4 regions of the Neobacillus sp. Soil_C_43 genome follow, and region 3 is predicted to be linked to each of the others. Evidence: a T-box and tRNA genes for the amino acid it is inferred to sense, from the RefSeq annotation. Region 3 holds a T-box; the other regions hold tRNA genes.

Region 1 (7,385 bases), on a different contig from region 3:
AATTTGTCCCGCTTGTTGAGAGTGGGGAATATGATGGCCCGATAGCTGAAAAAATTGTGAACGAGTCGTTAAAACCCATGCTGCAGCAAAACTTAGATACGCTTATTTTAGGCTGTACGCACTATCCATTACTTGAACCACTCATTAAAAAGACGATGGGTACTGAAGTGAATGTGATTAGTTCTGGTGATGAAACGGCACGTGAAATCAGTGCTATCCTCGAATATAATGGTTTGCTAGAGACCTGTGAGGAAGAGCCTGAACATGAGTTTTACACGACTGGATCAAGAAGGATTTTTTCGAAAATTGCTTCACAATGGCTGGGAGTGCCTATTAATCCTGTTAATAAAATTAAACTCTAATTAGAAGAGGTTGTCTAAAATGACAGCCTCTTCTTTATTGTGTAAAAAAATTTTTTAATAGAAAAGTTCTATTTTTCTTTCATAAGGCGGTCTAAATTCTTACAAGGCTCGTATACATGTTAGTACAAACTGTCTTAGGGGGGAATTATGATGTCTAATAATAAAGCAAAAATTATTGGTTTAACTGTTCTTACTTCAACCGTTCTACTTTCTGGCTGTGGCTTGTTTGGGACCGAAACACAAAAGAAAATCGACCCACCAAAAACTGTCGTGCAAAACAAGACAAGTAAAGAGACAACTGCAGCTAAAAAAGAAAATGCAGAAAATGTCGTAAAAACAGAATTATACTTAATTGATAAAAATGGCTATGTGGTACCACAGACCTTAGCTTTGCCGAAAACATCTTCCGTAGCCAAACAAGCATTAGAATACCTAGTGGCCAATGGACCTGTCTCCGAACTGCTTCCTAATGATTTTAGAGCTGTCCTACCGGAGGATACCGAGCTTTCTGTTGATATTAATAAAGAAGGTGTCGCTACAGTCAATTTCTCGAAGGAATTTAAAAATTATCAGCCAAAGGATGAGATGAAAATTCTTCAGTCCGTAACATGGACACTGACTCAATTTGATAATGTGAAATCAGTCAAACTTAAAATGAATGGTCATGACTTAACGGAAATGCCTGTAAATGGAACACCAATCAGTGAAAATCTTTCAAGAGCAACAGGTATTAACTACGATACAACGGATGTAGTAGATATCACGAATACAAAGCCTGTAACCGTCTATTATATTGGTGGAGAAGAGGGCTCTTACTACTATGTTCCAGTTACTCGCAGGGTGAGTGCGAGCGAGACAAATAATATCGTTGCAGTGGTGAATGAGTTAATAAAAGGACCTAGTGAAAAATCAAACCTTGTTTCAGAATTTATGCCAGATGTGAAGCTTCTTGAGGCTCCTAAATACGAGGATGGAAAAGTTACCTTAAACTTTAATGAGAATATTTATGGCAGCTTTGAAGAAAAGGTCATCTCTCAACATCTACTAGATGCACTGGTTCTTTCCTTAACGGAACAAACAGGTGTTGAGAAGGTTGCTGTTCAAGTAAAAGGAAAAGCTGAGTTAAAAAATGATAAAGGGAAAAAATTAACTGAGCCAGTAACTCGACCAGAAAAAGTCAACACAGGTAGTTTTTAAAAAAAGTTTTTTGTTATACTATATAGTGACAATGAAAGAGGTTGGCTAGAAGGCCGCCTCTTCTTTATTTGGAATAATAAACATGAAGTAATGCTTTACGAAATGAAGGAGGAAGTACAAGTGCGAGTGGATGGAAGAGAACCATTACAGCTAAGACCAATACATATTGAAACCAATTATTTAATGCATCCTGAAGGTTCTGTCCTTATTTCTGTTGGGAATACAAAGGTGATTTGTACAGCCAGTATTGAAGAGAGAGTCCCTCATTTTATGAGAGGGGAAGGAAAGGGCTGGATTACCGCAGAGTACTCAATGCTTCCTAGAGCGACAGAGACTAGAAACATTCGAGAATCATCAAAAGGAAAAGTGTCCGGCCGTACGATGGAGATTCAACGCTTAATAGGCCGTGCGCTGAGAGCGATTGTAGATCTATCAGCTCTAGGAGAAAGAACGGTTTGGATAGATTGTGACGTGATTCAAGCAGATGGAGGCACACGTACAGCCTCCATTACTGGTGCGTTTGTCGCGATGACGATTGCTCTTAACAAACTGGCAGAGAAAAAGTCACTTTCAAAGTTTCCAATTACAGATTATTTAGCTGCAACTAGTGTAGGAATCTTGCAAAATAAACAAATTGTGCTGGATTTAAACTACGCGGAAGATTCGAAAGCTGAGGTCGATATGAATGTTGTCATGACAGGAGCCGGTGAATTTGTAGAATTACAGGGAACGGGAGAGGAATCGACGTTCTCTTATGAACAGCTTCAAGGACTGCTTTCAGCGGCTCAGGAAGGGCTAATGGAGCTATTTGAACAGCAAAAAGCTGCTTTGGGTGAGAGCATTACGAAGAAAATTGAAGCACGTAGAAAAAAATAAGAGGGGAACCATGATGAAAGAAGTTATTATTGCTACTAAAAACCCTGGGAAAGCCAGAGAATTTGAACATATCTTTGCATCAAGAGGTATTGAGGTCAAAACATTGCTAGATTTTCCAGAGATTCCAGAGGTGGAAGAAACCGGCACTACGTTTGAAGAAAACGCCATTTTAAAAGCCGAGGCAGTCTCTAAAGTCTTAAATAAAATGGTCATTGGTGATGATTCTGGTTTAATTGTTGATGCTCTTGAAGGAAGGCCGGGAATCTATTCTGCCCGTTATGCAGGGGAACCGAAGAATGATCAGAACAATACCGAAAAAGTGTTAGCTGAATTGAAAAATGTCCCTGATGAAACCAGGACAGCCAGATTTTACTGTGCATTGGCTGTTGCCGTACCAGGTCAAAAAACGATGATGGTGTCAGGCACCTGTGAAGGTCGTATACTTAATGAACCTAGAGGGGTAAATGGGTTTGGATATGACCCGGTGTTTTATGTGCCGGAGAAAGGTCTTGCTATGGCCGAGTTATCTGCTGATGTGAAAAATAAAATCAGCCATCGTGCAAATGCGTTGAAAAAGCTCGATGTATTGCTAGATTCTATATTAGAAAGCCCTGAACAGTCATGAGCAAGGTTTTAATTGTCAGTGATAGTCACGGGTTAACTAAAGAGCTCGAAATCATTAGAGAAAGGCATTTAAGCGACGTAGATGTTATGATTCACTGCGGAGATTCACAGTTAATGCCTGATGACCGGGCGATATCCGGCTATGTAACTGTGATGGGAAATTGTGATTTTGGTGGTGGCTTTCCGTTAGAGACGGTCTTAGAGACTGCTGGACATAAATTTTTTGTTACACATGGGCATCGATACTCTGTCAAAACTTCATTGATGAGTTTAAAATACAAGGCACAAGAAGTGGATGCGGACATCGTCTGTTTTGGTCATTCCCATGTATTAGGTGCAGAAGAAATTGGTGGAACATTATTTTTAAATCCTGGAAGCATACGCCTCCCTCGTGAGCGGTTGGAAAAAACCTATGTGATCCTGGATTTGAAGGATGAGAAAGTGAAAATGTCCGTTTACGAGGTCAATGGTCAGGAATTAACAAATTTAGCTTGTGAATTCAATCTACGAAGATAAGGGGGAACCTTTCCCCCATTTATTTTATTGAAAAGCTCTTTTTTTAAACTTTGTTGCTCTTTGTACATTTTGGTTCCTGATTCTAAAGCACTTTCGGACTGAGTTGGCGGAAAACAGGGAAACACTGTTAGAAGGCAGGGCAACTTTGGACAGAGTTGGCAGAAAACAGGTGAACATTGTCAGAAGGCAGGGCAACTTTGGACAGAGTTGGCAGAAAACAGGTGAACATTGTCAGAAGGCAGAGCAACTTTGGACAGAGTTGGCAGAAAACAGGTGAACATTGTCAGAAAGCAGAGCAACTTTGGACAGAGTTGGCAGAAAACAGGGAAACATTGTCAGAAGGCAGAGCAACTTTGGACAGAGTTGGGGGAAAACAGGGAAACACTGTCAGAAGGCAGGGCAACTTTGGACAGAGTTGGCAGAAAACAGGTGAACATTGTCAGAAGGCAGAGCAACTTTGGACAGAGTTGGCGGAAAACAGGGAAACACTGTCAGAAGGCAGAGCAACTTTGGACAGAGTTGGCAGAAAACAGGGAAACACTGTCAGAAGGCAGAGCAACTTTGGACAGAGTTGGCGGAAAACAGGGAAACATTGTCAGAAGGCAGAGCAACTTTGGACAGAGTTGGCGGAAAACAGGGAAACACTGTCAGAAGGCAGAGCAACTTTGGACAGAGTTGGTGGAAAACAGGGAAACATTGTCAGAAGGCAGTGCAACTTTGGATAGAGTTGGCAGAAAACAGGTGAACATTGTCAGAAGGCAGAGCAACTTTGGACAGAGTTGGTAAAAACAGCGAAACCTTGTTAATAGATGTGCGACTTCAATGGAAAACAAAAGTATAAAATAACAACAATCCTTGCGAAAATAGCTTATTGTAAAAATAAAAAGAAGTGTGTTGACTTTTGGATAGTAGGATAATATAATAAATCTTGTCTTAAAGAACAATTAATATGTCCCAGTAGCTCAGCCGGATAGAGCATACGCCTTCTAAGCGTACGGTCGGGAGTTCGAATCTCTCCTGGGACGCCATTTTCTTGTAAGATGTAAAACTACATACCAATCATATAACTCACCAGCACTGGTGAGTTTTTTTTGTTTAGTAATTATGCTACACTAATGTCCAACAATAATCTGAAGGACGGTATACTATGAAAAAACGGGAACAAGCCAAAAGAAAAGATAATATCATTTACTTTCCCGGACTAGAAAAAAGGTTAACAGATAAAGGGTTGGAAAGCCTTGAAAAGAAAAAATTTAAAGAAGCCATAACTCTTTTAGAAGAAGCTAAAGAACTTGACCCGGATAACGATAATATATTAATTGGGCTAGTGCTCGCTTATTTTGAAGCAGGCTCTTTCAAGAACGCCAATGTACTTGCGAAGGAGATGCTGCTTAAGGGAATTGGTGACTATTTTCAGTTAGTTGATTTGTATTTGACTGTGTTGATTCAGTTGCATGAATACCATGAGATTGTCTCTACTATTGAGGCTCTCTTTGAAGAAAAGGAAATTCCGCCAGAAAAACATGATCACTTCTTAACCATCCTTCAATTCAGCCGAAGGATGGCGGAAAATCGTCAGGCACCAGAAGAGAAAAACGTGTCCGAGGAAGCCAATGCAAAAGAGCTTAATCTATTAAAAATCAATAACTTAAACGAGCAGCTACTTCTTATTTCAGGCTTAGCGGAAAAAAACATTCGCCCCTATATAAATGAAATTGCTGATTATTTAAAAGTAGAAACTGGGCATCCGTTTCTTAAAACAATGCTATTAACTCTTTTAAAAGAGCAAGAAATTGATAGAGAATTTGTGATAAAGAAATTTACGAGTGAACAAAGCTTCCACCCAGTCAACCTACCTGAAGTAAGGGTTCATCCGAAAATGAAAAGGGTAAAGGAACTACTAGAAGCCCAGTTAGAGAGCAATGATCCTATACTATTTGAACACACCATCGGGATGGTAGAACGAACCTTTTTTATCACTTATCCATTTGATTTCCAACCGGAAAAACCAGATGCTTGGGCGGCAGCCTTTCATTTAGTAGCTGAAAATTATTTGGGGATGGATGGAAAAGTCGAGAGGCTATCAAGTGATTATCAAATTCCAATAGAAGAAATTGAGCAGGCGAGGGTTCAAATAGAGGAAATTGAGAAAATTTCTTATCCTAATATATAGGCTTCGCTGTTGAAAGAAAACAATCCTGTGTTATAATGTAGGGGTTGCATTGTGTAAAAAACTATATTTTACATTTAAAAATGGAAGATTGGCTTGATGGACAAGACAATTTCCGACTCAATTCGTTACGAATGATATGAGAATAGATTTGTTGGAGGGAAAAAGGTATGACAGTAAAATGGGAAAAATTAGAAGGAAACCAAGGTGTCCTTACAGTTGAAGTAAGTGCTGAAGAGGTAACAAAAGGTCTAGACGCAGCATTCCAAAAGGTTGTTAAAACAGTAAGCGTTCCAGGCTTCCGTAAAGGTAAAATGCCTCGTGGAATGTTTGAAAAGCGCTTTGGCGTAGAAGCACTATATCAAGATGCATTAGATTTCATTCTTCCAGAAGCATATGGAAAGGCAATCGATGAAACTGGAATCGAGCCAGTTGATCGTCCTGAAATCGATATCGAGCAAATGGAAAAAGGCAAAGAGCTTATCTTCAAGGCAACTGTTACAGTAAAGCCTGAAGTGAAATTAGGCGAATACAAAGGCCTTGAAGTTGAAGAATTAGATGCTAACGTAACGGATGAAGACGTTGCAAACGAATTAAAAACTCTTCAAGAACGTCAAGCTGAGTTAGTTGTTAAAGAAGAAGGAACTGCTGAAAACGGTGATACAGTTGTTATCGATTTCGAAGGATTTGTTGATGGCGAAGCTTTCGAAGGTGGAAAAGCTGAAAACCACTCATTAGAATTAGGTACTGGATCTTTCATCCCTGGCTTTGAAGAGCAATTAGTTGGAGTAAAAGCTGGTGAATCTAAAGATGTAGAAGTAACATTCCCTGAAGAATACCATGCTGCTGAGCTTGCTGGTAAGCCTGCAGTATTCAAAGTGACTGTTCACGAAATTAAAGGAAAAGAACTTCCTGCTTTAGATGACGAGTTTGCTAAAGATGTAGATGATGAAGTTGAAACATTAGATGCTCTTAAAGAAAAAATCAACACTCGTTTAGTAGATAGCAAAAAGCATGAAGCAGAGCACCACCTACGTGATACTGTAGTTGAAAAAGCTGCTGAAAATGCTGAAGTTGAAATTCCAGAAGTTATGGTTACAAATGAAGTAAACCGCATGCTTCAAGAGTTTGAACAACGTTTACAAATGCAAGGTATGAACCTTGAGCTTTACTTCCAATTCTCTGGTCAAGACGAAAATGCATTACGTGAGCAAATGAAGGAAGAAGCACAATCCCGCGTAAAAGTGAACTTAACTTTAGAAGCGATTGCTAAAGCTGAAAACCTTGAAGTAACTGACGAAGATGTAGAAGCTGAACTAGAAAAAATGGCTGGTATGTACAACATGACAGTTGATATGATTAAACAAGCTCTTGGCGGTTCTGAAGGTATTAAAACTGACCTTAAACTTAAAAAAGCTGTTGATTTTCTTGTTGAAAACAAGAAATAAATTTTAACCATTTAAAAAAACAAGGTGCGATTTTTATCGTGCCTTGTTTTATACATTTTTCTCATTACATATTATAATAAGGACAGGGAAACCTGTTTATTATCCTGTTAAGTTCCTCAGCAGGGAATAATTTTTATCCTTCAATGGGCAGGAAATAGAGTAAACGAAGGCGAATAATTAATTTCCAAACAG
Region 2 (7,385 bases), on a different contig from region 3:
GCTCTCACCCTTGGAATCAAGATTAAGGGTGTAGTAGCGCTAAGTGGTTATATTCCTCAATTTGTAAAGGAAGAATACAGGATAAATCCAGGGAAACATTTATCAGTGTTTATATCACACGGGGAATATGATCAGGTTCTGCCATATGAGTGGGGGAAAGAAAATGTCGATTGTTTTACTGAGCTTGGGGTTCCTGTGAACTTTAAATCTTATCCAGAAGGGCACACTGTATCCGAAAAAAATCTTCAGGATTTTCAAGCTTGGATTATAAATGATTTACGAAGATAAGTCATCCGGAGTTTAGATATGGAAATTCAATGAAAAAAACGGGGAATGAGAACATGGATTTACATGTCATTGCTAAAGAAATTTACAGTCATCAAAAAAGTGCTGTAGAAATGAGTAAAATAACAACTGGGTATCCCAATATAACAATTGAGGATGCTTATAAAATTCAAGAAATTAACACGGAAAAAGAATTACAAAATGGTGATCAATTTGTTGGCTGGAAAATGGGGCTAACAAGTTTCGCGAAGCAACAATCGGTAGGAGTCAATCAACCTATTTACGGAAGATTGCTTAAGTCAATGGAGATGTCCAATCAGGAACTTTCTTTGGACGGTTTGATTCATCCGCGGGTGGAACCAGAATTTGCGTTCTTAATGAATAAAAAACTAAAAGGAAATAATGTTACTGAGCAAGAGGTTTGGCAAGCTACTGAAGGTATAATGCCAGCATTAGAGATCATTGACAGCCGTTATAAGAATTTTTCATTTAACCTTATTGATGTGGTTGCAGATAATGCATCCAGTACAAAATTTTTTCTTTCGGAACAAATATATGTACCAAATAAGTTTCAATGGGAAAAAGCACAGGTTCGAATGAAGTTGAATGGTAAAGTAGTTCAAGAAGGAAAAGGTTCAGCTGTTATGGGAAATCCTGTTCGTTCGGTGGTTGAATTGGTCAAAATGTTAGACTCCTCTGGGCTTTGTATTGAACCTGGGATGATTGTACTAACCGGTGGAATTACCGAAGCCATTCATGTTTTTAGTGGAGATTCCATTGAGGTTGAATTTGATGAATTGGGTAAAATGGATTTGACCGTCATTTCATAATCGGGAGGTTTGGAAATGCCAATTGTACAGGTACACTTGCTTGAGGGGAGATCGAAAGAAGTAAAACAGCAATTGATTTCAGAGATTACAGCAGCAGTTAGCCGGGTGTTAGGTAATTCACCTGAAACAATCAGAGTATTATTACATGACGTGCCAAGTGAAAATTGGGGTGTAGCCGGCTCGCCAATCAGTAATAACAAGATAATGTAAGGACCATTTTTTATAAAGGGTTGAAGCAAAAAAACGCTGATTCTCCGCTATACATCAACCGACATAAATGTACGGTTAAATAGCGTCAGAATCAGCGTTTTCTGGCTTTTGTACGTCCCAAAGAGGATTCGAACCTCCGACCTACAGTTTAGGAAACTGTTGCTCTATCCTGCTGAGCTATTGGGACAAGGTAAGTAAAAATAAAAATGTTAGCTACTCACAAATAGTAACTGTCGTCCTGATCTCAGAAAGATTAATCAAGAAGTGGCTCGATCAGTACGCTGATGAAGAATCAAGAAGCGTATTCGATCGTGCTCTATCCTACTGAGCTATTGGGACTTATAACATATTAAGTGTAAGAACTCTTAATAGCAACGTAATTTATTATACTCATTTAATCAAAAAAGGTCAATACATACGTTAGTGAATGGAGAGGTCTCTGTCCACTTCTGGTTGTTTGACAGCCTTTTCGCGGAAAATAACCCAAACGATTAAACTTAGCGATATCAACAAACCCTCTAACGATAAGATATACCAAGGGTATGGTCCAAGCACATCTAGCAAGCTAGCACTCTCTGGTTTATGGCTTAGGAACATATAATTCCCGCCAACGATCTTATTAATAAACATAATAATAGGTAGCAACACATTTAGGAACACAAACAGTTTTACCACTGACCAGATCGTCGGGCGATACCTTAGTACCCAGGTGAAATATAAAGGCACCCAAATAATCATTAAATGCGTATAAAAGAAATGAAAGAAACGAAAATGTGGAAAGTCATAATTTAATAATGGTGTAAGTAATGCCTGTGACGCCCCTAGTAAGGCAGTAAATAGTAAAATTTCATAGATTATTTTTAACCGTGTAAGCAGTAATACGATGGTTAACATCAAGCTGATGCTACACAACTCAAGAGGTATGGCATGACTGACATCCCAGCTACCATTTATAATCATCCAAAAATGATAAGTGGCTTCCATTATTATTAATGTGATAGCCAAAACAATTTCAGTCTGCCGCAATTTCTTATTATTAAGAGAATCTCTAAAAAGAAACATACATACTGAACCAATGATTAAAATAGCTAGTACGATAAAATGACTAGTCGAAAACATTTCAAAGTCATAGTTTTTATTGCTGCGGCCAAACCATTCCATCATCCCACCGTCCCTTATTCAGATTTTATCATGGTTGGATTTCGGAAATCGTCGAAAAACAGGACATGGTAAATTAAATTTATGGAAATTGGTACTACTATCTATTAATTTGGCAAATATTCAACGAGTGCCTGACACTCCCGGTATGTGATATAATAATATGTCGAAAGAAATCGAAATGAATTTAACCGTGGAGGTCATTATGGCTGCTTATACGCCGATGATACAGCAATATTTAACCGTTAAGGCAGATTATCAAGATGCCTTTTTATTTTTTCGCTTAGGCGATTTTTACGAAATGTTTTTTGAGGATGCCATTAAGGCATCACAGGAATTAGAGATTACATTAACGAGTCGCGATGGCGGCAGTGAAGATCGAATCCCAATGTGTGGTGTCCCATACCATGCGGCTCCCAACTATATTGAACAGCTTATTTCAAAAGGCTATAAAGTAGCAATATGTGAGCAAATGGAAGACGCAAAACTAACCAAAGGGATGGTCCGACGTGAAGTCGTTCAGTTAATTACCCCAGGTACTGTAATGGATGGCAAGGGGTTGAATGATAAAGAAAATAACTATATTGCCTCTATTACTGCATTTGACGATCAAACCTACGGCTTTGCTTATAACGACATCTCAACTGGTGAAAGCCGAGTGACCCTGCTTACTAATTATTTTGAAGAAGTTCTAAACGAATTGGCGGTTTTAAGTGCCAAAGAAGTAGTCGTATCAAGTAGCTTTGATGGAGATCTGCAAAAGAAAATGCGTGAGCGTGATGTGATGGCTATTTCTTTTGAGGATAATAGTTCGATAGATATGACTTTTTCTCAGCTTCTTGAGGATTTAAATCAAGACAAATTAAAGCAAACAGCGGCTAGGCTATTTAACTATTTATACCGTTCCCAAAAAAGAAGCCTTGACCATCTTCAGCCAGTCACTACCTATCAAACTCATCAATTTATGAAAATTGATTACTATTCAAAGCGAAACCTTGAATTAACGGAAACGATTCGTTCTAAGGGGAAAAAAGGTTCCTTATTATGGTTACTCGATGAAACCATGACGGCTATGGGTGGTAGGATGTTAAAGCACTGGATTGACCGGCCGTTAATTGACCAGGATGGAATAAAACAGCGTCAAACCATTGTTGAAGTTCTAATGAACCACTATTTTGAACGTCAAGAACTTCGTGAGAAATTAAAGGAAGTCTATGATTTGGAACGTCTAGCCGGACGAGTAGCCTTTGGTAATGTCAATGCCCGTGATTTGGTGCAGTTGAAGCGTTCTTTAATGCAGGTGCCTAACTTAAAACAAACCCTTCAAGCGATGCAGGACGAACAGGTAAATCAGTTGGCAGAAAGGCTTGATCCTTGTGAAGAGGTATCAGATTTATTAGAGCGAGCCATTGTTGAAAATCCGCCTCTTTCTTTAAAAGAAGGAAATATGATTTCGGATGGATATAATGAGCAGCTAGATCAATATCGATATGCCAGCAGGAACGGTAAGACCTGGATTGCTCAGTTAGAACGTGAGGAACGGGATAAAACAGGTATTAAATCGTTGAAGGTTGGCTATAACCGGGTGTTTGGCTATTATATTGAAGTCACACGAGCAAACCTGCATCTTTTAAAAGAAGGGCAGTATGAGCGGAAGCAAACGCTAACGAATGCGGAACGATTTATTACCCCGGAATTAAAAGTGAAAGAAGCGTTAATTTTACAGGCAGAAGAAAAATGCGGTGAGCTGGAATATGAATTGTTTACTGAAATTCGTGAGATTGTGAAGGACCAAATTCCTCGTTTACAAGCTTTAGCGAAGATCGTTAGTGAATTAGATGTTCTCCAGTGCTTTGCTCAGGTTAGTGAAGAGCGCCGATATGTGAAACCAGAGTTTTCGACCGAGCGCCGTGTCGTGATTAAAGAAGGACGTCATCCAGTGGTTGAGAAGGTATTAAACGCCCAGGAGTATGTGCCAAATGATTGCAATATGGATAGCGACCGTGAAGTATTGTTAATCACAGGTCCAAATATGTCTGGTAAAAGTACGTACATGCGGCAAATTGCCCTGACCGCCATTTTAGCGCAAATCGGCTGCTATGTTCCGGCTTCCCAAGCGGTACTGCCGATTTTTGATCAGGTATTCACTCGTATTGGTGCAGCCGATGATTTAATTTCCGGTCAGAGTACCTTCATGGTGGAAATGCTTGAGGCAAAAAATGCGATAGCGAACGCCACACAAAATAGCTTAATTTTATTTGATGAAATCGGCCGTGGAACCTCTACTTACGATGGTATGGCGTTAGCACAGGCGATTATTGAATACATTCATGAGCGGATTGGTGCCAAAACTTTATTTTCAACCCACTATCATGAGTTAACCGTACTTGAAGAAGAGCTGACAAAACTAAAGAATATTCACGTTAGTGCGATTGAACATAATGGCAAGGTTGTTTTCCTTCATAAAATTAAAGAAGGTCCGGCAGATAAGAGTTACGGAATTCATGTGGCACAGCTGGCAGAACTCCCTGCAGAACTAATCAACCGGGCAAACGAAATCTTATCAGCTCTTGAGCAGTCTGATGTTCCGGCTGTCCCAGCTAAAAAACCAGCTTTAATAGAAGAAAGACAGGCAGAGAAGCCTGCACAGCTTTCATTCTTTGACGAACCAAAAGAGACGAAGAAGCATGAACCTTCACCAAAAGAAAAACGAGTATTGGATAAAATAAAAGAATTAGATTTGTTAGATGTGACACCGTTACAGGCCATTAACATGCTGTACGATTTGCAGAAAAAATTAAAAGGCTAAAGAAAAGGAGGCGAACTGTATGGGGAAGATTATTCAATTAGATGATGCCCTATCCAATAAGATTGCGGCGGGAGAAGTAGTCGAACGCCCCGCCTCTGTTGTAAAAGAGCTTGTTGAAAATGCGATTGATGCCGGAAGTACTGTGATTGAAATTGAGGTTGAAGAAGCAGGACTGGCAAAGATTCGAATTACTGATAATGGTCATGGGATTGATGAAGAGGACGTATTAATTGCTTTTCAACGTCATGCCACCAGTAAAATTAAAAATGAAAATGATCTATTTCGTATCCGTACGCTTGGATTCCGTGGGGAAGCTTTGCCAAGTATCGCTTCCGTTTCACGGCTTGAAATGAAGACCTCGACTGGTGAAGGTGCCGGAAACCGAGTAGTTATTGAAGGCGGCAAGGTTGAAGTGTTTGAAAAAACGTCGAGTAGACGGGGAACGGACCTCATCATTACCGATTTATTTTTCAATACACCTGCACGGCTTAAATATATGAAGACCATTCATACAGAGCTCGGTAATATTACAGATGTTGTCAACCGTCTTGCTCTTTCTCATCCGGAGGTAGCCTTCCGTTTGATTCATAACGAAAGGAAACTGTTGCAAACGAATGGAAACGGTGATGTTCGTCAAGTGCTGGCGTCCATTTATGGATTAGCCATTGCTAAGCAGTTAGTTCCTATTTCAGGTACTTCACTCGATTACAAAATTAGTGGATTTGCTTCGATGCCGGAGGTTACAAGGGCATCGAGAAATTATATCTCAACGATGATTAATGGACGGTTTATTAAAAACTATCCATTGGCGAAAGCCATTCAGGAGGGCTATCATACCCTACTTCCGATTGGACGATTTCCGATTGTCCTATTGAACATAGAGATGGACCCATTGCTTGTAGATGTGAATGTTCATCCTTCAAAAATGGAGGTCCGCATAAGTAAGGAAGCGGAGTTAAATGAACTTGTAACATCAATGATTAAAGAGGCGTTCAAATCTAAGATATTAATTCCAACAGCCTACACGCCTGTTAAGAAAGAAGTACAGAAGTCTGAGCAAACGGCTTTCGTGTTGGATGAAGGAACAATACCCGAAAGTGAACCTAAGAATGTTCAAAAGCAATGGAGTGCTCCAGTTGAAAGGGTCACTGTGTCACAGCCGATGGAAGCAAGTGATTTTACTAAAGAACCGATCCATACTGAAAGAATTGGTGAATCATTAGGTTGGGAATCGGTTAATCCTTTCTCTGCTGGATATGTGAATTCACATGTCAGTAATCAGGTGGAGGTAACAGAAGACGAGATTCAGGAAACACATCTTTCAAATGAAGTTACCTTTGAAGAAAACGCAAGTTCTACCGAAAATTATCCATCAGCAAGCCGTGTGCCACGCTTATATCCAATCGGGCAAATGCACGGTACCTACATTTTTGCTCAAAATGAAAATGGATTGTATATCATTGACCAGCACGCGGCCCAAGAACGTTTGAAATATGAGTATTTTCGTGAAAAGGTGGGACAGGTGGAGCCGGAATTGCAGGAATTGCTTGTTCCGCTAACCTTTGAGTATTCAACAGATGAATATATGAAGATCACCGAACATCAACATAAGTTGGAAAAAGTGGGGGTTTTTCTTGAGGAATTTGGGATGAATAGCTTTATCGTCCGTTCTCATCCTCAGTGGCTGCCTAAAGGGGAAGAAAAACAAATCATTGAAGACATGATTGAACAGCTTTTATCGATGAAGAAGGTAGACATTAAAAAGCTGCGTGAAGAAGCAGCGATTATGATGAGCTGTAAAGCTTCGATTAAAGCCAATCGTCATTTACGAAATGATGAAATCCAAGCTCTGCTCGATGATTTGAGAAAAGCATCAGATCCATTTACCTGTCCGCACGGAAGACCGATTATTGTTCATTATTCGGTTTATGAGATGGAGAAAATGTTTAAACGGGTTATGTAATGGTGAAAAGAACATTCCTTTATGGGGGTGTTCTTTTTTTAGGGGTGGGATTGCTATCAAGATGAATGGAATTCTACACAAAAACGGAGGAATTCTACACAAATTCATAATAATTCTACACAAAATAGGA
Region 3 (7,385 bases):
AGGAATCTCGAAATCCTATAAGGTTGCCCAGCGCACATCAGGAGTGAGGGAGGCGGCAAAAGCTCTATTCTACCGAAAACATACGATAGTAGAAGCACTGAAGGATATCTCTTTTTCTATTAATCCAGGAGAAATTGTCGGTTACATCGGTCCAAATGGGGCAGGGAAGTCCACTACGATTAAAATTATGAGCGGAATCCTGGTGCCTGACACCGGCAGCTGTAGCATTATGGGCTACACACCTTGGAAGGACCGAGTGCAATATGTAAAAAACATCGGGGTTGTTTTTGGCCAGCGTTCTCAGCTCTGGTGGGATGTTCCCGTACTAGATTCATTTGAACTGTTAAAAGATATATACAAGATTCCACCGCAAGAATATAACACCACCATTGATCTACTTATTGAAACACTAGAACTGCAAACAATAGTCCAATCACCCGTCCGCCAATTAAGCTTAGGGCAGCGGATGCGCTGTGAAATTGCAGCTTCCCTCATTCACAATCCCAAAATTTTATTTTTAGATGAACCGACCATTGGCCTTGATGCTGTTTCAAAAATTGCCGTCCGTCAGTTTATTAAAACGATTAACAAGGAGAAAGGCGTAACGGTCATCCTCACTACACACGATATGAACGATATAGAAGCATTGGCTGATCGGGTCATTCTGATCGGAAAAGGGAGCTTGTTATACGATGGCAATCTAAATGAGTTAAGAAACCAGTTTGGTACCCATAAAACGATCACGGCTGATTATGAAAAAAATCCAAAGCAAATTCAAATACGAGGGACATCAACCCTTGCATGGTCACCTGAACGGGTTGTTCTGAGTGTAGATACCGAGGCGATCAAAACATCTGATGTGATTACTCAGCTGTCCAAACAGGTGGAGCTCCAAGATGTGACCATAGAGACACAACCGATCGAGGATATTATTGTCCAGCTATATAAGGAGTACCAAATATGAGACCATATGTATCCTTTTTGAAGCTGAGGCTTAACATGGGGATGCAGTATCGAACAGCTGCATTTGCGGGAGTAGCCACACAATTTTTCTGGGGTATGATCATTATTATGGTGTTCGAAGCCTTCTATCAACATGCGACCAAAACACCGCCCATATCCTTACCACAAATAATTACATATGTTTGGCTGCAACAGGCCTTTCTTGTTTTTGTTACCATGTGGTTCCGCGATAATGAACTGTTTGAACTGATTACAAGTGGGAACATTGCGTATGAGCTTTGCCGTCCTTGGGAGCTCTATGGATTTTGGTATGCGAAGCTGCTAGCCCAACGGCTGTCGAGTGCGATGTTGCGCTGCTTTCCCATACTGATCATTGCTCTCTTTCTGCCTGCCACTTACAGACTGACGATACCGCCAAGTGTCACTACACTTATACTATTCATCATCACCTTATTGTTAGGATTGCTTCTGTTAATTGCTATTTCTATGTTCTTATACATATCCGTATTTGTAACGATGTCACCAGTCGGCTCTCTTCTATTATTTAGTGTACTCGGGGAGTTTTTTGCAGGTTTAATCATACCAGTCCCGCTCATGCCGTCATGGCTTCAGACTATTGCCAATATCCTTCCGTTCCGCTGGACAGCTGATTTTCCGTTCAGAGTCTATTCGGGGCATATCTCCGGGCAGGCTGCCATCAACGGAATCCTCATTCAGCTTGCCTATTTAGCTGTACTGGTCGTATTAGGAAGATGCGCACTTAACCGGATTGTAAGGAAAGTCGTCGTTCAGGGAGGTTGATGTAGGTTGCGACTATACTTTAAATACTTACAAATACTCTTTAAATCTCAAATGCAGTATCGGACGTCTTTCTTGCTGCTGTCGTTAGGGCAATTTTTTATTCCTTTCGCCATTTTTGCAGGTTTGTACTTATTGTTTGAGCGATTTGGTCAAATAAAGGGGTGGCAGTTTTTCGAGGTAGCCCTTTGCTTCGGGATCATTCACATGGCCTTTGCCTTAAGTGAATGCTTTGCTCGGGGCTTTGATACCTTTTCAAGCCTCATCATAAAAGGAGACTTTGACCGGCTACTGGTTAGACCAAGAAGTACTTTTGTCCAAGTATTGGGCTCCCAATTCGAGTTTACGAGATTTGGAAGACTGCTTCAAAGTTTGTTTGTATTAATTTGGGCAGTAATAAAACTACCGATCGATTGGACGCCAATAAAAATGTTGACACTTATATTTATGATAATCAGCGGGGTGCTTATCTTTACCGGGATTTATATGCTGGCAGCAACCATGTGTTTTTGGACCGTACAAGGTTTAGAGGTAGCAAATATATTTACCGATGGAGGCCGGGAGATGGCCCAATATCCTCTTAATATCTATCAAAAATGGGTCTCCCGTTTCTTTACCTATGTGATTCCATTTGGCACCGTCAATTATTTGCCCTTACTGTATATACTCGGTAAAAGTAAGGGGGATGGCGTTCTTTACCTGCTCACACCAGTAGCCGGGAGCCTATTTATTCTGCCATGTTTTCTGGTCTGGCAGTTTGGGGTAAGGCATTATCGGTCCACGGGGTCCTAAATTTTTCCCCCTATTTAAGATAGTTGTAGATACAAACGATATGGGATTCGTTTATAATAATTGGTACAAATCTAGTTTTGCTGAAAGCAGGCCCATAATGTATGAATGAATATAGACGATTTCGACAGCAATTGTTAAAAAACTATTTAATTGGGTCATCGCTAGCGGTTGGAGTCGTTGGCGGCGTCTTTATCTTTTTCACATTAACACTTACCAGAACTGAATATTTGTATATGTTAGGGATCTTAGGAACTTCTTTTATCATTATGATGATACTAGAATTCCTTCGATTTTCTAAGGACATAAAGCCTATTTCTGATGTATTCACGAAAGAAATACACGAATTTGCAGGTTTGCAACGTGTGTTTGATTATTTGCATGAGTTTCCGTTAGTGACATTTAAGCGAATTATGGGGCCACACTTATTAGGCCTATCCATTCCTGCCATGGTTCTAACAATTCTTGCCATTAAACTGCAGTTATTACACCTTCATTATTATTATATTTTGCTAGCTATGGCCGGGGCTACGCTTGTTGCAGGGATGCACGGAATTATTGAATTCTTCCTGGCCATTAAGGCCGTTCACCCCTTATTAAAAAAAGTGGAGCAAATAGCCATCAACCAATTTGGAGAAAAGCAAACGCTAAAAGGGAAAATGGTTCTCTCAATCAAGCGCAAGTTTCAGTTTAGTTTCCTCTACATTTCAGTGTTTCCGATTCTTTTATTTGGGTTAGCTACCCAAGTAAAACTGGGTATTGCGGAAAACTCAAGCCAAAGCTTCTGGAGTTGGGCAGCAGTTATTATTGTGCTGGGTCTCATCTTTGCCTACTATGGAGCCAAGCTGCTGTTTCTAGATGTTCATCAGCCAATCGTCCAGCTCAGGAAATCCATGCGAGAGGTCCAGGAAGGGTCCTTGGTGAAAACCGATGCCTTGTACTCAGATGAGTTCGCAGGGCTAGTAAACGGATTCAACCATATGGTTGATGCGATCCAGACTCGCGATGAAAAAAACAAGGCCATGTTTGCGAGTTTTTTAGAGAGTATGACAGCTGCATTAGATGCGAGGGACCAATATACATTTGGTCATTCTACCCGAGTTGCTGCTTATTCAATAGAGATAGGGGAGAAAGCAGGATTAGATGAGGAAGAGCTAATGCTTTTAAAAACCTCGGCACTTTTACACGATATTGGAAAAATTGGAGTTGCGGACCGAATCCTCTTAAAGGATGGGAAATTAACGGATGAGGAATACGCGGCAATTAAAAGACATCCCGAAATAGGCAGAAATATTATTAAACAGGTTCAGGGATTTTCTGACCTTCAACCAGTAGTAGAAGGTGTGCTGTACCATCATGAGCGATATGATGGAAAAGGCTATCCTGAGGGCCTCAGTGGTGAAAATGTTCCTCTATTTGGAAGAATTATTGCGGTTGCAGATGCCTTTGATGCGATGACCTCCAATCGTCCTTACCGCAGTGGGATGCCGGTCGACAAAGCGCTAACGATTATTCAGGAGGGCAAAGGTACGCAATGGGATCCAGTGTTCGCTGAAATTTTTGTAGAATTAAAAAGAGGGATGGCTCGAAACCTGGCATAATAATCAATGAAACATGACCGGCATTTGGATTGGTCATGTTTTTTGTCATTTTTCCAAACAAATTCCCAGAGGTTTGAAACCACTATGGAGCTGTGCTATAGTGAAACTATCTATATGACCGTAGAACTAAAATAGTCAAAAAGGAGGGAAGCCTGAATGGCACCCGATAGAAGAAAGATGATTGTAGAGGCTGCAACAAAGTCTTTTTCATTATTTGGCTACAAAGCGACAACCATGGACCAGGTCGCGAAGCTCGCCAATGTGGGGAAAGGGACCATCTATACCTTTTTTAAAAATAAAGAGGAATTATTTGAAGAAATCATTTCCACGCTAGTAAAAGAAATGATAGCAGAAGCAGAGGCCGTCATTCAACCGGATTTGCCGTTTACAGAAAAAGTTCATCGAGCCCTCTATCGCTTATTGGAATTCCGTTCACAGCATCAGCTGATGATTAAGCTCGTTCAAGAAGAAGCGGAAATGGGAACGATCGCGGTTTCCGAGATGCTACAGCATGTGGAAAATGAGATTATCACCTACTTAAAGGAGAAAATTGAGGTTGCCATTGCAAAAGGATCTATACCTTCAACAAACATCGAGTTAACGAGCTTCCTTCTGTTAAAAATGTACATCGCTCTTGTTTCCGATTGGGAGCGACATCATGAACCGCTAAGCTCCGAGCAAATAGCGGAAGTGATTAAGGTATTCTTTTTAAAAGGACTAACCATATAGAAAAAAAGACTTGTGCATCCAACCTGCACAAGTCTTTTTTGATTAAAAGAAAGTATTAAATGACTTCGAGAATTGTCCAGCTCCAGCGCCTTGCCCCTCAGGTCAAATAACCTTCTGCAATAAAAGTCAAAGAGTGACTTTTTTTGCAGAAGAACATTTGCCTGTCGGGGCGCTGATCAAGGTGCTTCCGCTTTTCTTATCACTTTATCTTACTAGGTGCCACTTTGCTGTTGGCAATGTATTCTTCCATTAAACTTAAAAAGGTTCCAAACAGGTAATTGACTACAGAGCCTAAGAGGATACCAAATCCAAGCGCAGTTAAAAGATAAGCACTATTGGAACCGTTTACAAATTGTCCGAACAATATAAGAATAATGCCTAACATACTCCCGAAAATAGCGGTTCTCTTAAAAGTAAAAATGCTTTTTAAATGTATTTCACGCATCATTATCAACTCCTTGTTAAGAATATTCTATCAATTGTCACAGAATTGTCAAACTTTTTTTCAAAAATAGGGAGGTCAGACCAAAAATGGGGTCTGACCCCCTTAGACACATTTACTGTTTTTTCGTTAGGTTTTCCTGTGCCATTTTTACAAGTTCGCGGACCATGCTGCCGCCAAGCCTTCCGCCTACTTTTCCTGCCTGTTCAGAGGTGAGCTTGCCGTTGTAGCCTCTTTGTAAAGGAACGCCCATCTCTTCGGCCGCTTCAAACTTCGCCTCCTCCGGGCTTTGTGATTGAACGACTTTTGCCTTAAGGGCATCTAAGCCGCTCCGTGCCTCAGGAACAAGTATTTTATTTCTTCTTCTAGCCAAGTAAATCCCTCCTTTAGGTATAGAATTTCCTTATTAAAAAAAATAATCAGTAATGAGTGGATAAATCCTTTTCCTTCCAGTATAATAACTGATAATAAAGTCGGAAAAGTCAATGAAAAAGAGAGTAGTTACCTAGGATGTTGCAGCGAATCAGGGATGGTGGAAGCCTGATACGGAATAGATAACGAAGCGCACTTTTGAGATGTGGACCCGAATGGAGTAGGGTTCGCCGGAGAATTCTCCGTTACCAAGGGAAAGCTGGTTCATTACGAACAATTAGAGTGGTACCGCGGGAAATTCAACTCTCGTCTCTTTTATAGAGACGGGGGTTTTTTGTTATTTAACGATAAGTTGTTTTAAAGAGCATTGTTGATTCTATACCCTGTTGATTGGAGCGGAAGGCGCGAAGACTCCTGTGGGAGTATGGTTCAGGGGAGACCCCGCAGGCGCAAGCGCCGAGGAGGCTCGCCGAAACACCCACGAACCGCTCGCGCCTGGAGCGGAAATCAACAGACCAGTTTACAGAGCAAAAGATAAATTAGGAGGTCTTCAGAATGAATTTTAAAAAAGAGCTTGCGTCCATTCTTCACGAACTGCTCGATAAAGAAATTTCATTAACCGAACTAGAACTCATGATTGAAAAACCTAAAAACACATCCCATGGCGATCTTGCCTTCCCATGCTTCACACTAGCCAAGCTAAAAAGAAAGGCGCCTAATGCCATTGCACAGGACTTAAGTGGAAAAATACAATCTGCCACCTTTGAAAACGTAGAAGTAGTGGGTGCCTACTTAAATATCTTTTTAAATAAAAAGCTTGTTTCTGAAAAACTAGTGAAGGAAGTCCTCGCTCAAGAAGAAAATTTTGCTTCACAGAATTTCGGCGACGGGGGCACAATCACGATTGATATGTCATCACCCAATATCGCTAAGCCGTTTTCAATGGGGCATTTACGTTCAACGGTAATCGGCAATGCTCTCGCTCATATTGTTGAAAAATGCGGGTATCAACCGATTAAGATCAACCATCTGGGGGACTGGGGTACACAATTCGGAAAATTAATTACCGCTTATCAGCTGTGGGGAGATGCCGAAAAGGTCAAACAGAACCCTATTAAAGAGCTGCTTCAACTGTATATTCAGTTCCATGCGGAAGCAGAAAAAAATCCCGCATTGGAAGACCAGGGACGCAGCTGGTTTAAGCGGCTTGAAGACGGAGACGAAGAGGCATTAATGCTTTGGCAATGGTTCCGAGACGAGTCTTTAAAGGAGTTCTCAAGGATATATGAGTTGATGAACGTCCAGTTCGATTCGTTTGCGGGAGAAGCTTTTTATAATGATAAAATGGATCGCATTGTAAAGCTCCTAGAGGAGAAACAGTTATTAGTGGAATCTGATCAAGCTCAGGTGGTTGAACTAACGGAGGAGCAACTGCCACCGTGCTTAATTAAAAAATCCGATGGGGCAACACTTTATGCAACGCGGGACTTAGCAGCGGCTCTCTATCGTAAAGAAAACTACAACTTTGTCCAATCTCTTTATGTCGTAGGACATGAACAAAGTCTTCATTTTAAACAGTTGATAGCTGTGTTAGGTAAAATGGGTTATGAATGGGCAGGGAAAATGGTCCATGTTCCATTTGGGATGATGCTGAAAGACGGCAAGAAGATGTCCACTCGTAAAGGGAAGGT
Region 4 (7,385 bases), on a different contig from region 3:
AACTGAAACTGGAGAAGAACAAGAATTGTCAGCAGATGGTGTGTTTATCTACGTTGGAATGGTTCCACTTTCAAAACCATTCGAGAGCCTGGGCATTACGAATCAAAACGGCTATATCGAAACGAACGACCGCATGGAAACAAAAGTACCTGGTGTGTTTGCAGCGGGAGATATTCGTGAAAAAACCTTACGCCAAATTGTTACTGCGACAGGTGACGGTAGTATTGCGGCACAGAGCGCTCAACATTTTGTAGAAGAACTGAAGGAAGAGATGAAGGTAAGAAAATAGATGGTTAGCACTATTGTGAGTAGTGTTAACATAACATTCACAGAAACGTAATCCTGTTTTAACTCTTCTGTAACAGTAGTGAAATATAGTTAGGGTATGATAACAATAATTGACCCCCTTTAAAAATATATACCTTCCTGCACAAGCCCAGCAGCTTGTGCAATTTTTTTTTGTGGCTAAAAAATGAAGTCTCCTCAAAACTAGTTTCCCAAGTTTGCTAACAGAAATAATTAACAGAAATATCAAATTTGTATTCATTGTGACTGTATCTTAAAAATAGTATAATGAAAAGAATAAATTAAATGTTATATTAGGATATTTGGCATACTTACACAAGCCTTTGTGCTTAAATAAAGAGGGTGGAAACATGCAGCGGGTCACCAATTGTGTATTAATAAAAGAGGATAAAATTTTGTTGCTGCAAAAACCGAGCCGCGGCTGGTGGGTGGCTCCAGGCGGAAAAATGGAACCTGGTGAATCGGTTCGTGATTCTTGCATAAGAGAATACCGTGAAGAAACGGGAATCTATCTCAAAAATCCACAGCTTAAAGGTATTTTCACTATGATCATGAAAGAAGGAGAACAGCTCCTTTCAGAATGGATGATGTTCACTTTTTGCGCCACGGAATCGGATGGGGTGGATTTAGAGGAATCGCCTGAAGGTAAGCTCGCGTGGCAACCAATTGATCAGGTGAAAAGTCTGCCGATGGCCGAGGGTGACTATCATATTATTGATTACATGGTTCATGGAAAAGGAATCATCTACGGTACATTTACTTATACCAAGGAATTTGAGCTGATAGGTTACCGATTAGACCCGAGTTAAATGTAAACGCATTATTGACAAGCCATGTGCGAAATCAAGATGGTGTTTGGAGGAATAAGAATATATAGTTTTTGGGGGGAATGGGAAATGAGTACTGGTTCGACAATTGAAACTCAAATGGTCATTATTACAGGAATGTCTGGGGCTGGAAAAACTGTAGCCATTCAAAGCTTTGAAGATTTAGGGTTCTTCTGTGTCGACAATCTGCCTCCTACGTTACTTCCTAAATTTCTTGAACTTATGAAGGAATCAGGGAATAAAATGAATAAAGTTGCCCTTGTAATGGACTTAAGAGGGAGAGAATTCTTCGATCATCTCTTTAAAGCACTCGATGAGTTAACTGAAACCTCTTGGGTAACGCCGCAGATTCTATTTTTAGATGCGGATGATTCGACACTAGTACGCAGATATAAGGAAACAAGACGGTCACATCCGCTTGCTCAAACAGGTTTGCCTCTAGAAGGCATCACGCTTGAACGAGAGCTTTTGGAGGAATTAAAAGGCCGGGCACAGTTGATTTATAACACTTCTCAGATGAAACCGCGTGAGTTACGAGAAAAAATATTAACCGAATTTACGGCTAATAGACAACTAATCTTTACTGTCAATGTCATGTCGTTTGGATTTAAACATGGGATTCCAATTGATGCTGATCTTGTTTTTGATGTGCGCTTCTTACCGAATCCACACTATATCGAGCATATGAGGCCAAAAACAGGGCTGGACGATGAGGTTTCTAGCTATGTTTTAAAATGGAACGAAACGCATAAATTCTTAGAAAAAGTCACTGACTTACTCACCTTCATGCTTCCGCATTATAAAAGGGAGGGTAAAGCACAACTGGTGATTGCCATCGGCTGTACAGGCGGGCAGCATCGTTCGGTTGCGCTAGCTGAATATATTGGTGAATTTTTCAAAAAGGATTATAAGACGATTGTTTCCCACCGTGACATTGAGAGGAGAAAGGATAAAACAACATGAGTAATTACGGACAGCCTCGAATTGTCGTTATTGGCGGAGGAACAGGATTACCAGTTTTGCTACGAGGGTTAAAACAGTATCCTGTGGACATTACCGCCATAGTGACAGTCGCGGATGACGGAGGCAGCTCAGGACGCTTGCGCGATGACCTCCATATTCCTCCTCCAGGAGATATTCGCAATGTGCTAGCATCACTATCTGATGTAGAACCGCTTGTGGAGGAAATGTTTCAACATCGGTTTAAAACGTCAAATGAACTTTCCGGCCATTCATTAGGAAATTTAATCTTGGCTGCGATGACTTCGATTACCGGAAATTTTGTTCACGCCATTCAGGAGATGAGTAAGATTCTAAACGTTCGTGGGAAGGTGCTGCCTGCGGCCAACCAAAGCGTGGTTTTGCACGCTGAGATGGAGGACGGTGCGATTGTTTCGGGCGAATCAAAGATCCCTTATTCCGGCAAGAAAATTAAGAGAGTCTTTTTAACATCTAAAAAAAATATCCGCCCATTACCTGAGACGATCCAAGCGATTCGTCAGGCGGACTTAATTATTATTGGTCCTGGAAGCCTGTATACCAGTATTCTACCTAATTTGTTAGTCCCGCGTTTAGGGGATGAAGTATGTCGTTCCCATGCTAAAAAGGTGTATATATGTAATCTAATGACACAAGCAGGGGAAACACACGATTATACAGCGAGCGATCATGTAAAGGCGATTTATGACCATATGAGCTGTGCGTTTATGAATACCATTTTAGTTAACAATGAAGAAGTGCCAAAGGATATTCAGCTTCGTTACAATGAAGAATTGGCGAACCCTGTGGAATATGATTTGCCTAGGCTTTATGAGTTGGGTCTTGAAGTGGTGCATGCCGATATTGCTTACCAGGAGAATGGTGCTTTAAGACATGATCCAAAAAAGGTAGCAAAAATTTTATATAATTTGTTATTAGATGAAACCAAAAAGCGTTTTGAAGCGTAAATACTTGTAGGTTTTAAAAGTAGGATATGTTTAAGAACAGTGTTATTTTTTTATACCCAGTTGATTGGAGCGGAAGGCACGAAGACTCCTGTGGGAGTACGGTTCAGGGGAGACCCCGCAGGCGCTAGCGCCGAGGAGGCTCGCCGAAACGCCCACGGAAAGCGAAGTGCCTGGAGTGGAAATCAACAGTCACGTTTAATATAGACTATTATTAAGAAACAAGATCATTATGAGGTTTTAGGGGGTGAGGGGATGTCTTTCGCTTCGGAGACGAAAAAAGAATTAACTAACCTGGAAGTGAAAACATGCTGCATTCAATCTGAGCTATCAGCATTGATCCGCATGAACGGTTCCCTTTCCTTTTCAAATAGGAAGTTAGTTGTTGATATTCAAACCGAAAATGCTGCAATTGCTAGAAGGATTTATACTTTATTAAAAAAGAGCTACCAAGTACAGGTGGAGCTGCTTGTTCGAAAGAAAATGAGGCTAAAAAAGAACAATGTGTATATTGTGCGCCTGTCAGAACAGGCGAGGGAAATTCTCGAAGATACCAAAATACTCGGGGAAGGATTTACCATTATACATGATATTTCACCGGACCTCATAAAGAAGAAGTGTTGTAAGCGTTCTTATTTACGCGGAGCATTTCTGGCAGGTGGATCGGTCAATAACCCAGAAACATCTTCTTATCATTTGGAAATTTTTTCACTTTATAAAGAGCACAACGACTCTTTATGTGAATTGATGAATATATTTGGTCTTAACAGCAAAACGCTTGAGCGTAAAAAAGGCTATATTACGTATTTAAAAGAGGCGGAGAAAATTACCGAGTTTTTAAATATTATTGGTGCTCATAACGCCTTGCTGCGCTTTGAAGATGTAAGAATCGTAAGAGATATGCGGAATTCGGTCAATCGCCTTGTTAACTGTGAAACTGCCAATCTGAATAAAACGATTGGTGCCTCGATCAGGCAGGTGGAGAATATCCGCTTCATTAATCAAACAGTCGGTCTTCAAATTCTACCCGATAAACTAAGGGAAATTGCGGAGCTCCGTATGCAATATACGGATGTAACTTTGAAGGAATTAGGAGAAATGGTGTCTGGTGGGACCATCAGTAAATCAGGCATTAATCATCGCCTAAGAAAGATTGATGAAATTGCCGAAAAGCTACGGATGGGAGAAATTGCTTCAAGGGATTAGTAACTGGTTGAAATTGTTTTATGAATATAGAGAATGGACACGAGGAGGAAATGCGCGATGTTGGCAAAAGAAGTAGAAGTTAAATTGAAGACTGGTCTTCAAGCACGACCAGCAGCACTTTTTGTGCAAGAAGCAAACCGTTTTTCAGCAGATATTTTTTTAGAGAAAGATGGTAAGAAGGTTAACGCCAAGAGTATTATGGGATTAATGAGCCTTGCTGTTGGCTCAGGTGTTGTGATAAATATTATTGCAGATGGCGATGATGAAGAAAATGCGATCCACTCTTTAACTGATTTTATCCAAAAAGAACAATAAATTAAAAAGGGTTCGACTCTGGTTATCTGAGTCTGAACCCTTTTTTTAGTTGTAGGCTTTGTTAAACTTGCCTGTTGACTTCCGCTCCAGGCACTTCGCTTTCCGTGGGTGTTTCGGCGAGCCTCCTCGGCGCTTGCGCCTGCGGGGTCTCCCCTGAACCATACTCCCACAGGAGTCTTCGTGCCTTCCGCTCCAATCAACAGGGTATAAAATCAATAATGTTCTTTAACACAGCCTATAAATAAAAAGCAACCGGCGTTCGCCGATTGCTTAAGTTATTATTTCTTTTCTGCAGAATCAGTTGGCTTACGAGAAATGATGCTGTCGATTAGACCGTATTCTTTTGCTCTTTCAGCAGTCATGAAGTTATCGCGGTCTGTATCTTTTTGAATCACTTCAAGAGGTTGACCAGTACGATCTGCTAAAATGCCATTTAATTTTTCACGAAGGAAAAGGATACGCTTCGCTGCGATTTCAATTTCAGTAGCCTGACCTTGAGCACCACCAAGTGGCTGGTGAATCATGACTTCAGCATTTGGAAGGGCAAAACGTTTGCCTTTCGCACCTGCAGCAAGAAGGAATGCACCCATAGAGGCAGCCATTCCGATACATACTGTTGAAACATCTGCTTTAATATATTGCATTGTGTCATAAATAGCCATTCCAGATGTGATGCTTCCGCCTGGGCTGTTGATATAAAGAGTAATATCCTTTTCAGGATTTTCAGCTTCAAGGAATAATAATTGGGCAACAATGCTGTTAGCTACATGATCATCGATTGCGCTTCCAAGCATAATAATCCGGTCTTTTAGTAGGCGAGAGTAAATGTCATATGCTCTTTCGCCACGGTTTGTTTGTTCAATTACTGTAGGGATTAAATTCATGTTTCTTCCTCCTTTTGAATAGAAAGGTAAAAATATTATGTATTGTTATCATACACTGGATGGTCAATAAAGGTCAAACGGTTTGACTTAAATTTGTTCGACAGCTTTCCCTAATTCATCATACCCACTTCACATATTTTTAAACCCAATCCCTACTTGCAAATTGCATAGTAATGGCATATAATATGTAAGTCGCTAACATATCTGCCCTCGTGGTGCAACGGATAGCACGTAAGATTCCGGTTCTTGAGATGTGGGTTCGATTCCTGCCGAGGGCGTCATTAAGTTCTTGGTACTATTACGTTTATAAAACGTAATAGTATTTTTTTTACCTTTTTTCAAAAATACCATGAATGATACCACTAACTATTGTAAGTGCCATTGTTGATTATAAAGACACGCCAAGACAATGAGGATTCATAGAAAGAGGCAAAGCCCACACGAATCCACGTTGCCTGGCATAAGTTTTTATTAAAGGAGAGGATAAACAATGGCATTTGAGATTATAACTGTTGACCAGTTAATTCAAAGGTTAGTAGGGAAGAAGTACAATTATTCTCAGGTACACCATACTTGGGAACCTGATCATAGTGACTTCAACGGAAAGAACCATCTTGAATTACAACGAGCGATGAGGAATTATCATGTCGACACTCGTGGATGGAATGACATAGGACAACATGTCACCCTCATGCCAGATGGATTATTTGTCACCGGGAGAGATTTTAACCAAACGCCGGCAGGTATTGTTGGTTACAATACAGGGGCATTTATGACAGAAATGTTAGGTAACTTTGACGTAGGTCATGACAAGTTGGAAGGAGCACAGCTTAATTCTATGTTAAAGCTACAACATTTTCTTGTTACTCAATGCGGGGCTAAAATAATGTTTCACCGAGAGCATGCAAGTAAAACTTGTCCTGGAACATCAATTGACAAAGGCGAGTTTATTAGACGGGTTATGAATTATAATTCAATTCATCCAACCCTAGTTGCATCCGTTCCTATGAATGGACAGACCTCACACCCCAATATATTAAGATTAGGCGATAAAGGCTCTGATGTAAGAATCCTACAAGAGTACCTTCTTAAAGCTGATGAGAAGCTTCCGAGATTCGGGGCTGACGGTGATTTTGGAGAAGAAACACTCCGAGCAGTGAAATCCTTTCAATCCCGTCATGGATTAGCAGTAGATGGGATTGTGGGTCCAAAAACAAAAATTAAACTAGAAGAAGTAGGCAAGGTAAATAAGCATGCTTATCCTGGTCACCTTATAAAAAGAGGTTCCAGTGATTCAAAAAATGTAAAGCTTGTTCAAGCGAAAGTAGGGGTAGTTACTGACGGAATCTTTGGACGAAAAACCGAAGAAGCGGTAAAAGCATTTCAGCAAAGAAACGGTTTAGCAGCGGACGGGATTGTTGGTCCCAAAACCTGGTCAGTTATGTTTTAAAAAATGAAAGCCCTTCTCAAGAGAGAGGGGCTTTCATTTTTATTGGCTAATTACACCGCTTACGCTATTCTAAAATTTACATTACCCGAACACCCCCCTATCGTGTAAAATAGGTACCATGGGGGGATCGGAATGAACTTGAAAGCGGGTTTATGGCAGCAGCAAACGTTAAAGTTGGCAATGACACAGGAATTATCCCAGGCAATTGCCTTACTACAGTATTCGGCTCAGGAGCTAACTACCTTTTTAGAAGATAAGGTCCTTGAAAATCCCTTGATGCAACTCGAAAGCGGCACGGTCAAGCCAATGAATCCCCTGATTGATCGCAATCGACGGAAACATCAAAAAGAGGAAAAGAATTGGATTGAGCAAATTGCCGAAAAACCATTTTCTCTTGAAGAACACTTACTCTCTCAATTAAAAATAACCACCCTTTCAACAGATCAACTAAAAG

The links. The T-box of region 3 lies ahead of argS (arginine--tRNA ligase). A T-box ahead of a tRNA ligase gene usually reads a tRNA of that ligase, here a tRNA-Arg.
Region 1: it encodes a tRNA-Arg, which carries the amino acid that the T-box ahead of argS (arginine--tRNA ligase) is inferred to sense. The anticodon was not compared.
Region 2: it encodes a tRNA-Arg, which carries the amino acid that the T-box ahead of argS (arginine--tRNA ligase) is inferred to sense. The anticodon was not compared.
Region 4: it encodes a tRNA-Arg, which carries the amino acid that the T-box ahead of argS (arginine--tRNA ligase) is inferred to sense. The anticodon was not compared.

The regions. Positions count from the first base shown of each region.
Region 1 is NZ_JBDGJV010000001.1:704,054-711,438, reverse strand. It holds gene racE (glutamate racemase) at 1-362, shown strand, start outside; gene AC3A54_RS03735 (GerMN domain-containing protein) at 513-1,559, shown strand; gene rph (ribonuclease PH) at 1,680-2,435, shown strand; gene AC3A54_RS03725 (XTP/dITP diphosphatase) at 2,449-3,060, shown strand; gene AC3A54_RS03720 (metallophosphoesterase family protein) at 3,057-3,575, shown strand; gene AC3A54_RS03715 (hypothetical protein) at 3,825-4,361, shown strand; tRNA gene AC3A54_RS03710 (tRNA-Arg) at 4,527-4,603, shown strand; gene AC3A54_RS03705 (tetratricopeptide repeat protein) at 4,723-5,748, shown strand; gene tig (trigger factor) at 5,916-7,193, shown strand.
Region 2 is NZ_JBDGJV010000009.1:149,540-156,924, forward strand. It holds gene AC3A54_RS13780 (alpha/beta hydrolase) at 1-288, shown strand, start outside; gene AC3A54_RS13785 (2-keto-4-pentenoate hydratase) at 342-1,115, shown strand; gene AC3A54_RS13790 (tautomerase family protein) at 1,131-1,325, shown strand; tRNA gene AC3A54_RS13795 (tRNA-Arg) at 1,439-1,512, opposite strand; gene AC3A54_RS13800 (YwaF family protein) at 1,746-2,489, opposite strand; gene mutS (DNA mismatch repair protein MutS) at 2,689-5,292, shown strand; gene mutL (DNA mismatch repair endonuclease MutL) at 5,312-7,255, shown strand.
Region 3 is NZ_JBDGJV010000030.1:1,483-8,867, forward strand. It holds gene AC3A54_RS24605 (ABC transporter ATP-binding protein) at 1-964, shown strand, start outside; gene AC3A54_RS24610 (ABC transporter permease) at 961-1,764, shown strand; gene AC3A54_RS24615 (ABC transporter permease) at 1,771-2,553, shown strand; gene AC3A54_RS24620 (HD domain-containing phosphohydrolase) at 2,655-4,151, shown strand; gene AC3A54_RS24625 (TetR/AcrR family transcriptional regulator) at 4,308-4,880, shown strand; gene AC3A54_RS24630 (hypothetical protein) at 5,080-5,328, opposite strand; gene AC3A54_RS24635 (alpha/beta-type small acid-soluble spore protein) at 5,438-5,695, opposite strand; T-box leader at 5,799-6,011, shown strand; gene argS (arginine--tRNA ligase) at 6,250-7,385, shown strand, end outside.
Region 4 is NZ_JBDGJV010000008.1:139,959-147,343, forward strand. It holds gene trxB (thioredoxin-disulfide reductase) at 1-289, shown strand, start outside; gene AC3A54_RS12725 (NUDIX hydrolase) at 657-1,115, shown strand; gene rapZ (RNase adapter RapZ) at 1,203-2,096, shown strand; gene AC3A54_RS12735 (gluconeogenesis factor YvcK family protein) at 2,093-3,079, shown strand; gene whiA (DNA-binding protein WhiA) at 3,332-4,282, shown strand; gene AC3A54_RS12745 (HPr family phosphocarrier protein) at 4,340-4,597, shown strand; gene clpP (ATP-dependent Clp endopeptidase proteolytic subunit ClpP) at 4,876-5,481, opposite strand; tRNA gene AC3A54_RS12755 (tRNA-Arg) at 5,688-5,759, shown strand; gene AC3A54_RS12760 (peptidoglycan recognition protein family protein) at 5,972-6,931, shown strand; gene rpoN (RNA polymerase factor sigma-54) at 7,064-7,385, shown strand, end outside.